Regions from separate parts of the Paenibacillus sp. P36 genome, predicted to be linked through region 1. Evidence: a T-box and tRNA genes for the amino acid it is inferred to sense, from the RefSeq annotation. Region 1 holds a T-box; the other holds one or more tRNA genes.
What was found. A T-box is a leader RNA that pairs with one kind of tRNA and senses whether it is charged. The one in region 1 lies ahead of ACKTT9_RS21365 (glutamine--tRNA ligase/YqeY domain fusion protein), so its partner is inferred to be a tRNA-Gln.
Positions count from the first base shown of each region.

Region 1 (4,424 bases):
ATCCACATATCCAACACCTACATAGGCAACATCTATGGTGAGCATGCCTGGTGCTGGCTGGAGGTCCGGCAGTTCCCTCACGACAAGGTCTGCAGCCTCACATGGCCGATCGATCACAATTGCTTTCATATAAAAAACCTCCTTCGGTTGACTATGAACTCAGTATAGTCAACGCAAAAGGAGGTAGCCACAGTATGTTTATACGGGTAACCAGATTACTAGGATACGTTGATCTTATAACACCGCATCAAGAAAATCCTTTAGTCTCTTCTCCGTTGGCGTACCCGTTATCGGTGTAAAAATGCAGAAATGTAGATCCGAGTCGGCATTCATGCTGACAAAGGAGTTGATTTCGAAGGCCAGCTCGCCCGCTCCAGGGTGGTTTAGATGGAATTGGCTCGTCTTTTTCAACTGGATATCATGCATGCGCCAAAGCGAGTCAAACTCAGCACTCTCAGTTGCCAAGCGATCAGCCGTTTCTTTAAACCAAACATCACCATCATTCCGTTCAAAATACGATCGAAAGACCGCTACGGAGTACCGCGCAAATTCGTCCCAATTCATCATCTGATTGCGAAAATAGGGGTCCATGAAAAAAATCCTCATAAGGACACGCTCTGGACTTGACATCGATGAAAAATCGGTAATGATCTCGCAAGCCGCTTGGTTCCAGGCGATGACTTCTGTTCTGTCATTCGCGACATAAGCGGGGAAAGCCATTTGGTCGATAATGCTTTGCCATTCAGGTTTTATACGTTCTTGTCTCTGAGGTGCAGGCGTGTTTTCTGGACTCCACAAACCAAGCAAATGCATCCTTTCATCCGAGGACAATTGCAGTGCTCTTCCAATGCTTTCTATAACTTCCCTGGAAGCCGTCACCTCTCGTCCTTGCTCCAGCCATGTGTAATAGGTTACGCTAACTCCTGCCAGAATTGCGACCTCTTCCCTCCGAAGTCCTGGTGTTCTCCTTCGTCCATATGAATGCTGAATCCCCGCTTGCTCGGGATGCAATCGCTCCCTTCTTGACTTCAGGTAGTCTCCCAAAACCTTCAGCCTGTTGTGATCAGCACCCATGCGATCCCTCCTCGATATTTAGAAGCACTCGGATCGGATGTCATTCTCTGTTCATCTCTCCTTTTTGCTCCAAGCATCTTTTAATGGTACAACACGGTTAAATACAAGTCTATCGCTGGTTTTGGCCTCCAGTGAAAAATAACCATGCCGTAGAAACTGGAATTTTTGTTCAGGCCGTGCTGTCTCAATGTAAGGTTCCATCCATGCATCCTGAATAGTAACCATCGAGTTAGGATTGATTAGTTTCATCCAATCTTCGCTGTCCTTCGGAACTTCCTGATCAAGCAGCAGCTTCTCATAGAGATGGATATCAGCCTTAACTGCGTGCTCGGTTGAAACCCAGTGGATCGTCCCTTTTACCTTACGCCCAGTAAACCCCGTACCGCTTTTGGTCTCCGGATCATAGGTGCAACGAAGTTCTGTAATTTCTCCCGAAGCTTGATCCTTTATAACTTCTTCGCAGCGAATGAAATAGGCTCCCTTCAACCTTACTTCAGTATGAAGACTTAGCCGGTGAAAACCCTTAGAGGGTACTTCCATGAAATCTTCGCGTTCGATATAAATGGTTTTACCGAAAGGAACCTCTCTTTTTCCAAGCTCCTCGTTTTCACTGTTGTTTTCAATCAACAACATTTCTTCGACATCTTCCGGATAGTTGGTAATGACCACCTTCAGGGGTTGCAGCACAGCCATAACCGTGACGGTCTTTTCTTTTAAATCCTGTCTCAGGCAATGATCCAGTAGAGATATGTCCACCGTGCTCTGAGTTCGAATGCTGCCAATTTCCTCAATAAAGGTGCGAATACTTTCTGGAGTAAAGCCTCTTCTGCGCAATCCTCGCAGGGTGGGAAGTCTGGGATCATCCCAACCATCCACATATCCCCCATCTACCAACTGCCTCAAAAACCGTTTACTAGTTACAACACCAGTTAAATTCAACCGGCCGAACTCCCTTTGCCGCGGAGGCTCAGAGATCTCCAACTCATTTAAGACCCACTCATATAAGGGCCTATGATCTTTGAATTCAATAGAACACAAAGAATAAGTAATACCTTCAATGGCATCTTGAATAGGATGAGCAAAATCGTACATGGGATAGATGCACCAGTCATCTCCCGTTCTATAATGCTTCGCATGAATAATACGATAAATAACAGGATCCCTTAAATTCAAATTGGATGAACGCATATCGATTTTGGCTCGAAGCACTTTTGATGAAGTCGGGAATTCGCCATTTTTCATTTTCACCAAAAGCTCTAAATTTTCCTCAATGGTCCGGTTTCTGTAAGGGCTATCTATGCCTGGTTCCGTCAATGTACCTCGATACGCGGTTACTTCCTCTGGCGTTAAATCACAGACATAGGCTTTCCCACGTTTGATCAAAGTAATAGCGGCGTTGTAGATCTCGTTCGAGTAGTCCGAACCATAATAGATATTTTCCCCAGGATCGTAACCAAGCCACTTGATGTCCTCTATAATTGCATTCACATACTTGATATCCTCCTTTAGAGGATTCGTGTCGTCAAAGCGTAAATGAAATGTCCCGTTAAACTTACGGGCTACTGTATAATTCGTGTGTATGGCATAGGCGCTTCCAATATGAAGATAGCCGTTGGGCTCAGGTGGAAATCTTGTGCACATCTCCCTGCCGAATGCTTTTTCACCAATTTCCTCATGAATTAACTTTAAGATAAAATTGTCCGTCAAATGCTCCTGCAAATTGTTCAATTGAGACTCCTCCTAATAAACGCAAAGTGGTTTAAAAATAAAAAAAACTTCACCTCCAAGACCTTCAGTCTTGAGGACGAAATTTTCGTGGTACCACCCCAGGTTCATTAATATGTCGCCATATTAACCTCTTCAAGTACGGCATTGCAGGCAATGCTTATACTCTAGCTCAATAACGGGAGCTCCCGTCATGCCACCCCCCTTGCAGGTTCCGACATGCTGCTCATAGACTTGTTTCGTGGAAAAGCTCTTTGCTCCTTCTCAGCTGCCGGAGCTCTCTGTGCAAGATCATTTTCCATTACTCTTCTAATCATCGCGTTCAATATTGACCTTATAATATCAAATGATTCCCTTTTTTGTAAACAGACATTCTACCCGTGAAATCCACTAAGCATACAATTTCTGTCACCATATAAACCCTATAGTTTCTTAGCTTGCATCCCCGCGGCAAAGTCCTCCAAAAAGTTATCGATAGCTCCCTCATTGCGTCGATAATAGGTCCATTGACCATAACGACGCGATTCCAACAATCCGATTTTCTGCATGGAGGACAAGTAGGTGGAGATAACGGACTGTGCAAGACCGGCTTTTTCCTGAATGTCCGCTACACAAACTCCCCCAGGAAATTCAACCTGAATCTCGCTGGGTAAATCTTTGTGCAGTTTGTCCGGTTCACTTAGCCAGCGGAGAATATTGAGCCGGGTTTCATTCGATAAAGCTTTGAGCACAGCGAGCATATCTTCATTTTTCATGACACGACACTCTCTTCTGGTTTGTTTATTCTTGTACGGCTTGCCTCTTTCTCAACTGTCGGTATGCCGCAGAAATACACATCAACACGCCTGTTGTGGCAAAAACACCTACTGGAAACCCCCAAGTCCCCCATGCCGGGAAGATGAGTGGCATCAGTGAGACACCAAAGGCAACTGGAACAGGTGCTTTAAACCATTTACAGAGAATGAGTGTAATTACAACATTGATAACACCAACCCAAATAATAGAGCCAGCCAATAAATGTAAGACCCCGACGGAAAGAATCGCCGTTGCCGTCAATACAGCTAAACGAGGCGGGATTAATTTCCAATTAAAACCATCTGTATGAAACACCTCAAATATGAGCGCAAATACCGGTGGAACCACAATCACTGTTAGATTCGTTACGAAAGCTAGTCCAATCCAGAGCGCTAAAATAATCGTGATGATGACCGTATCTGTTTTTTTACGAAACTTTTGTGGGCCATCAGGTAACTTTTCCGATTTTCTCATTCTAAAAGCGGCTAACATAATCATAAACGTAAATACAGCTGTTGTTGTTGCAAAAACATAGTCATGCAAGCCTAAAAAAATCGGCAGCAGTGTTGCAGGAATCGTCGGTCCAAAATTGACGCGAAATATGTGCATTAAAATGACAATAATCACAAGACCAAGCAATATTTTCGGCTGCGTATTTAGCGTCAAACCGTTCAATGCAGTGCCAATGAAAGCTCCTATGGTTGGAGCAAGCCACAGATGAACAGGCTTCTTAATCCAGTGAGCGACAGGAAAAACCATAACCCCCATCGCCATACCGGCAATTTCCGGAAACAGTATATCTCTCTGCTTCAGCACTACGGCAGCAGAAA
Region 1 is NZ_AP038372.1:4,750,334-4,754,757, forward strand. It holds gene ACKTT9_RS21355 (zinc-binding alcohol dehydrogenase family protein) at 1-129, opposite strand, end outside; gene ACKTT9_RS21360 (helix-turn-helix transcriptional regulator) at 235-1,074, opposite strand; gene ACKTT9_RS21365 (glutamine--tRNA ligase/YqeY domain fusion protein) at 1,126-2,802, opposite strand; T-box leader at 2,872-3,125, opposite strand; gene ACKTT9_RS21370 (ArsR/SmtB family transcription factor) at 3,222-3,554, opposite strand; gene ACKTT9_RS21375 (hypothetical protein) at 3,580-4,424, opposite strand, start outside.

Region 2 (4,424 bases), 2.7 Mb from region 1:
TTGCAGCGTCGTGTTTACAGGTGAATCCACTTTTGCTTTCGCAGATTTCTCTTGTACTTCTTTGCTCAAATGCCAGTTGATGAAATCTTCCGCTAGCTGCTTATTTTTGCTTCCTTTAATAACGTTGACCGTGTTCATTACGGCATATGCCCCTTCTTTCGGGGAAATGAACTTCGTATCCGGCACAGCCGCTTTCAAATCCTTCACATACATCTCCATGATCGGACCTGCAGCAATTTCTCCTTGTGCGAACATATTCACGAATTCAGAAGTTTGTCCATAGTACTTGACGACTCCTTTATTCAGCTCCTTCACCTTGGTGAAAGCTTGATCCTCGTTGAACTTTGCATTACCGGATACCAGTGACGCCGCATCCAGCACCATTGGACCTGTCGTAGACGTAATGTTTGGCAGCGTCAGCTTCTTGGAGAGTTCAGGACTCCACAGGTCGCTCCACGACGTGATCTCTTTGCCTACTGCTTTCGGATTGTAAGCAATTCCGAAACGGCCAACGGTATAGGCAGGACCATAGTCTTCACCAAGCGGTGCTTTCGCAATATCGTAGATATCTTTTAAATTCGGAATACGGCTGCGGTCGATTTTTTCAAAAAGTCCTGCTTCAATTCCTTGCTGTGCATAGTAGTCGGATAAATAGATAAGATCCACTTTGGAACTGCCTTGTTTCACTTTGTTTAAACGCTCGGAGTTATTGCCGATTTCCAAAACAATCTTCACATTATGCTCTTTCTCAAAAGGCGCATAAACTTCTTTCTTGAAGAAATCATCGGAAAAACCCCAAGTGGAAATAACCAATTGTGTAGGTTCCCCTGATGTTCCCGCAGGTGAAGCTGTTGCGGCGCCAGTATTCCCCTGATCTTTCGCAGGCGCGGTACCGCATCCCGTCAAAGCCAGTCCTACTACGGATAAAGAAATCAAACCACGAAGCATTTTTTGTTTCATCGTTAACATCCTCCCAATATCATATATATAATTTGTAGCGAAAATCCCTTTGTTAAATTTTTACTAGTATTCTACAACGGCTTACAAATATATGCCGCGCTCTTGCTAAGACCTGAAAAAAATAGAAAAGTGCCCTTGATAGAAGATAACTTCTAACAAGAGCACTTTTCATCGTAAACAATGGAAAGAGACATCAAGTGATATTCAAGCGGGTATGCCCTTAAGATAGATCAAAAGAGATACACCGTGGTCTAGACTATTTAGTTGGTTTAAGAATAATGTTCGTGATGGCCCATTGCGTCGGCGGATCATAGTCTCTTAACACCGCATCCATGGACAACCCTAGTTCTTGCTCCAGCTTTTCCCGGATTCTCTTCTTGTAAATAGAGGACATGTAAAAATCGACCTCGTGTTTAAGCGTAGGAGCCTCTCCTTCTAAAGCCGTTGAGCGGGGTGACCGACGATGCTTGGCATGAAACGTAATGATATTCTGATCCAAGGAAACCTTCAGCAAGGTTGTACCAAAACCGAATAATTCTTTGGATATCTCGTTATACAGGTGACACAGCTTCTTCTTGTATTCATTAGAATCATCCGGTACGGACATTAAATCACCTTCAAGAGGAATAATTGATCTGTATTTTTTCGAGCTATACTAATAATACATAGGATTCCTTAATTAATCAAGGTTATTGTTCGTGATTTTATATGGAATTTAACGTAATTCGACCTAATCTCTTGTAAAATATCCGTTTTTCCGAATGTCGTTCTTTAAATTAATAGTCTCAATTAGCAGCAATTGGATATAGGAGGTTCCTCGTTATTTGGTGACTCTGTTATAAAACAAAAAAACCTTACATATGTAAGGTTTTTCGTAAAACTGGGATGCGGTCGGAGGGATTTGAACCCTCACGCCTTGTGAGCGCCACCCCCTCAAGATGGTGTGTCTGCCGTTCCACCACGACCGCTTAAAGGAAAGTAAACTGGGGATCTAGGATTCGAACCTAGGCATGACGGAGTCAAAGTCCGTTGCCTTACCGCTTGGCTAATCCCCAACAAGATAAGGGAAAAGGGCGACCGATGGGACTTGAACCCACGAATGCTGGATCCACAAACCAGTGCGTTAACCCCTTCGCCACGATCGCCACAGTAGGGATTTATTCCCTGAAGACTAGATACGAAACTTGCGTAAAGTGAATTTGTCATCTACGTTAGACGTAGCGACTAGCTGCTTAGTCAGCTGGAATCTGAGAGACTTTGAACTACGTTCAAAGATCCCTATAAAATCTGAGAGACTTTTGACTCCGTCAAAAGATCCCTATATTAGGTTAAGCCCTCGACCGATTAGTATTCGTCAGCTGCATACGTTGCCGCACTTCCACCTCGAACCTATCAACCTCGTCGTCTACAAGGGGTCTTACATACTGGGAAATCTCATCTTGAGGGGGGCTTCGCGCTTAGATGCTTTCAGCGCTTATCCCCTCCGTACATAGCTACCCAGCGGTGCCTCTGGCGAGACAACTGGTACACCAGCGGTACGTCCATCCCGGTCCTCTCGTACTAAGGACAGCTCCTCTCAAATTTCCTACGCCCGCGACAGATAGGGACCGAACTGTCTCACGACGTTCTGAACCCAGCTCGCGTACCGCTTTAATGGGCGAACAGCCCAACCCTTGGGACCTACTTCAGCCCCAGGATGCGATGAGCCGACATCGAGGTGCCAAACCTCCCCGTCGATGTGGACTCTTGGGGGAGATAAGCCTGTTATCCCCAGGGTAGCTTTTATCCGTTGAGCGATGGCCCTTCCATTCGGTACCACCGGATCACTAAGTCCGACTTTCGTCCCTGCTCGACTTGTAGGTCTCGCAGTCAAGCTCCCTTATGCCTTTGCACTCTGCGAATGATTTCCAACCATTCTGAGGGAACCTTTAAACGCCTCCGTTACATTTTAGGAGGCGACCGCCCCAGTCAAACTGCCCACCTGACACTGTCCCCATACCGGATCACGGTACCAGGTTAGAACTCCGATACGATCAGGGTGGTATCCCAACGGCGCCTCCACCCAAGCTGGCGCTCAGGCTTCAAAGGCTCCCACCTATCCTGTACAGATCGTACCAAAGTCCAATATCAAGCTGCAGTAAAGCTCCATGGGGTCTTTCCGTCTTGTCGCGGGTAACCTGCATCTTCACAGGTATTAAAATTTCACCGGATCTCTCGTTGAGACAGCGCCCAAGTCGTTACGCCATTCGTGCGGGTCAGAATTTACCTGACAAGGAATTTCGCTACCTTAGGACCGTTATAGTTACGGCCGCCGTTTACTGGGGCTTCAATTCATAGCTTCGGAACCGAGGTCCCTAACCACTCCTCTTAACCTTCCAGCACCGGGCAGGCGTCAGCCCGTATACTTCGCCTTGCGGCTTCGCACAGACCTGTGTTTTTGCTAAACAGTCGCTTGGGCCTTTTCACTGCGGCCCCCTCGGGCTATTCACCCTACCGAGGCACCCCTTCTCCCGAAGTTACGGGGTCATTTTGCCGAGTTCCTTAACGAGAGTTCTTCCGCGCGCCTTAGAATTCTCTTCTCACCCACCTGTGTCGGTTTGCGGTACGGGCACCTTCGCCTGGCTAGAAGCTTTTCTTGGCAGTGTGAAATCATGACCTTCGGTACTTAAAGTTTCCCTCCCCATCACAGCCCAGCCTTACGATGTGCGGATTTGCCTACACATCAGCCTCACTGCTTGGACGAGCATCCATCAGCTCGCGTCACTATCCTTCTGCGTCACTCCATTGCTCATAACGGCTACGGTGGTACAGGAATTTCCACCTGTTGTCCATCGACTACGCCTTTCGGCCTCGCCTTAGGTCCCGACTTACCCTGAGCGGACGAGCCTTCCTCAGGAACCCTTAGGTTTTCGGCGGATCAGATTCTCACTGATCTTTTCGTTACTTATACCGGCATTCTCACTTGTATGCGCTCCACCTGTCCTTACGGTCAGAATTCAACGTACATACAACGCTCCCCTACCCATGCACTAACGTGCAAGCCATAGCTTCGGTGGCGTGTTTAGCCCCGTTACATTTTCGGCGCAGAGTCACTCGACCAGTGAGCTATTACGCACTCTTTCAATGGTGGCTGCTTCTAAGCCAACATCCTGGTTGTCTGTGCAACTCCACATCCTTTCCCACTTAACACACACTTGGGGACCTTAGCTGATGGTCTGGGCTGTTTCCCTTTTGACAATGGATCTTAGCACTCACTGTCTGACTCCCGGATTTAAGTTTGTGGCATTCAGAGTTTGACTGGACTTGGTAACCCTTGGCGGGCCCCGCACCCAATCAGTGCTTTACCTCCACAACTCCACATCCGAGGCTAGCCCTAAAGCTATTTCGGGGAGAACCAGCTATCTCCGAGTTCGATTGGAATTTCTCCGCTACCCCCACCTCATCCCCGAATTTTTCAACATTCG
Region 2 is NZ_AP038372.1:7,490,336-7,494,759, forward strand. It holds gene ACKTT9_RS32840 (PotD/PotF family extracellular solute-binding protein) at 1-960, opposite strand, end outside; gene ACKTT9_RS32845 (DUF2294 domain-containing protein) at 1,217-1,567, opposite strand; tRNA gene ACKTT9_RS32850 (tRNA-Leu) at 1,847-1,928, opposite strand; tRNA gene ACKTT9_RS32855 (tRNA-Gln) at 1,944-2,015, opposite strand; tRNA gene ACKTT9_RS32860 (tRNA-His) at 2,033-2,105, opposite strand; rRNA gene ACKTT9_RS32865 (23S ribosomal RNA) at 2,285-4,424, opposite strand, start outside.
Region 2: it has a tRNA-Gln gene. The T-box ahead of ACKTT9_RS21365 (glutamine--tRNA ligase/YqeY domain fusion protein) is inferred to sense a tRNA for this amino acid. The anticodon was not compared.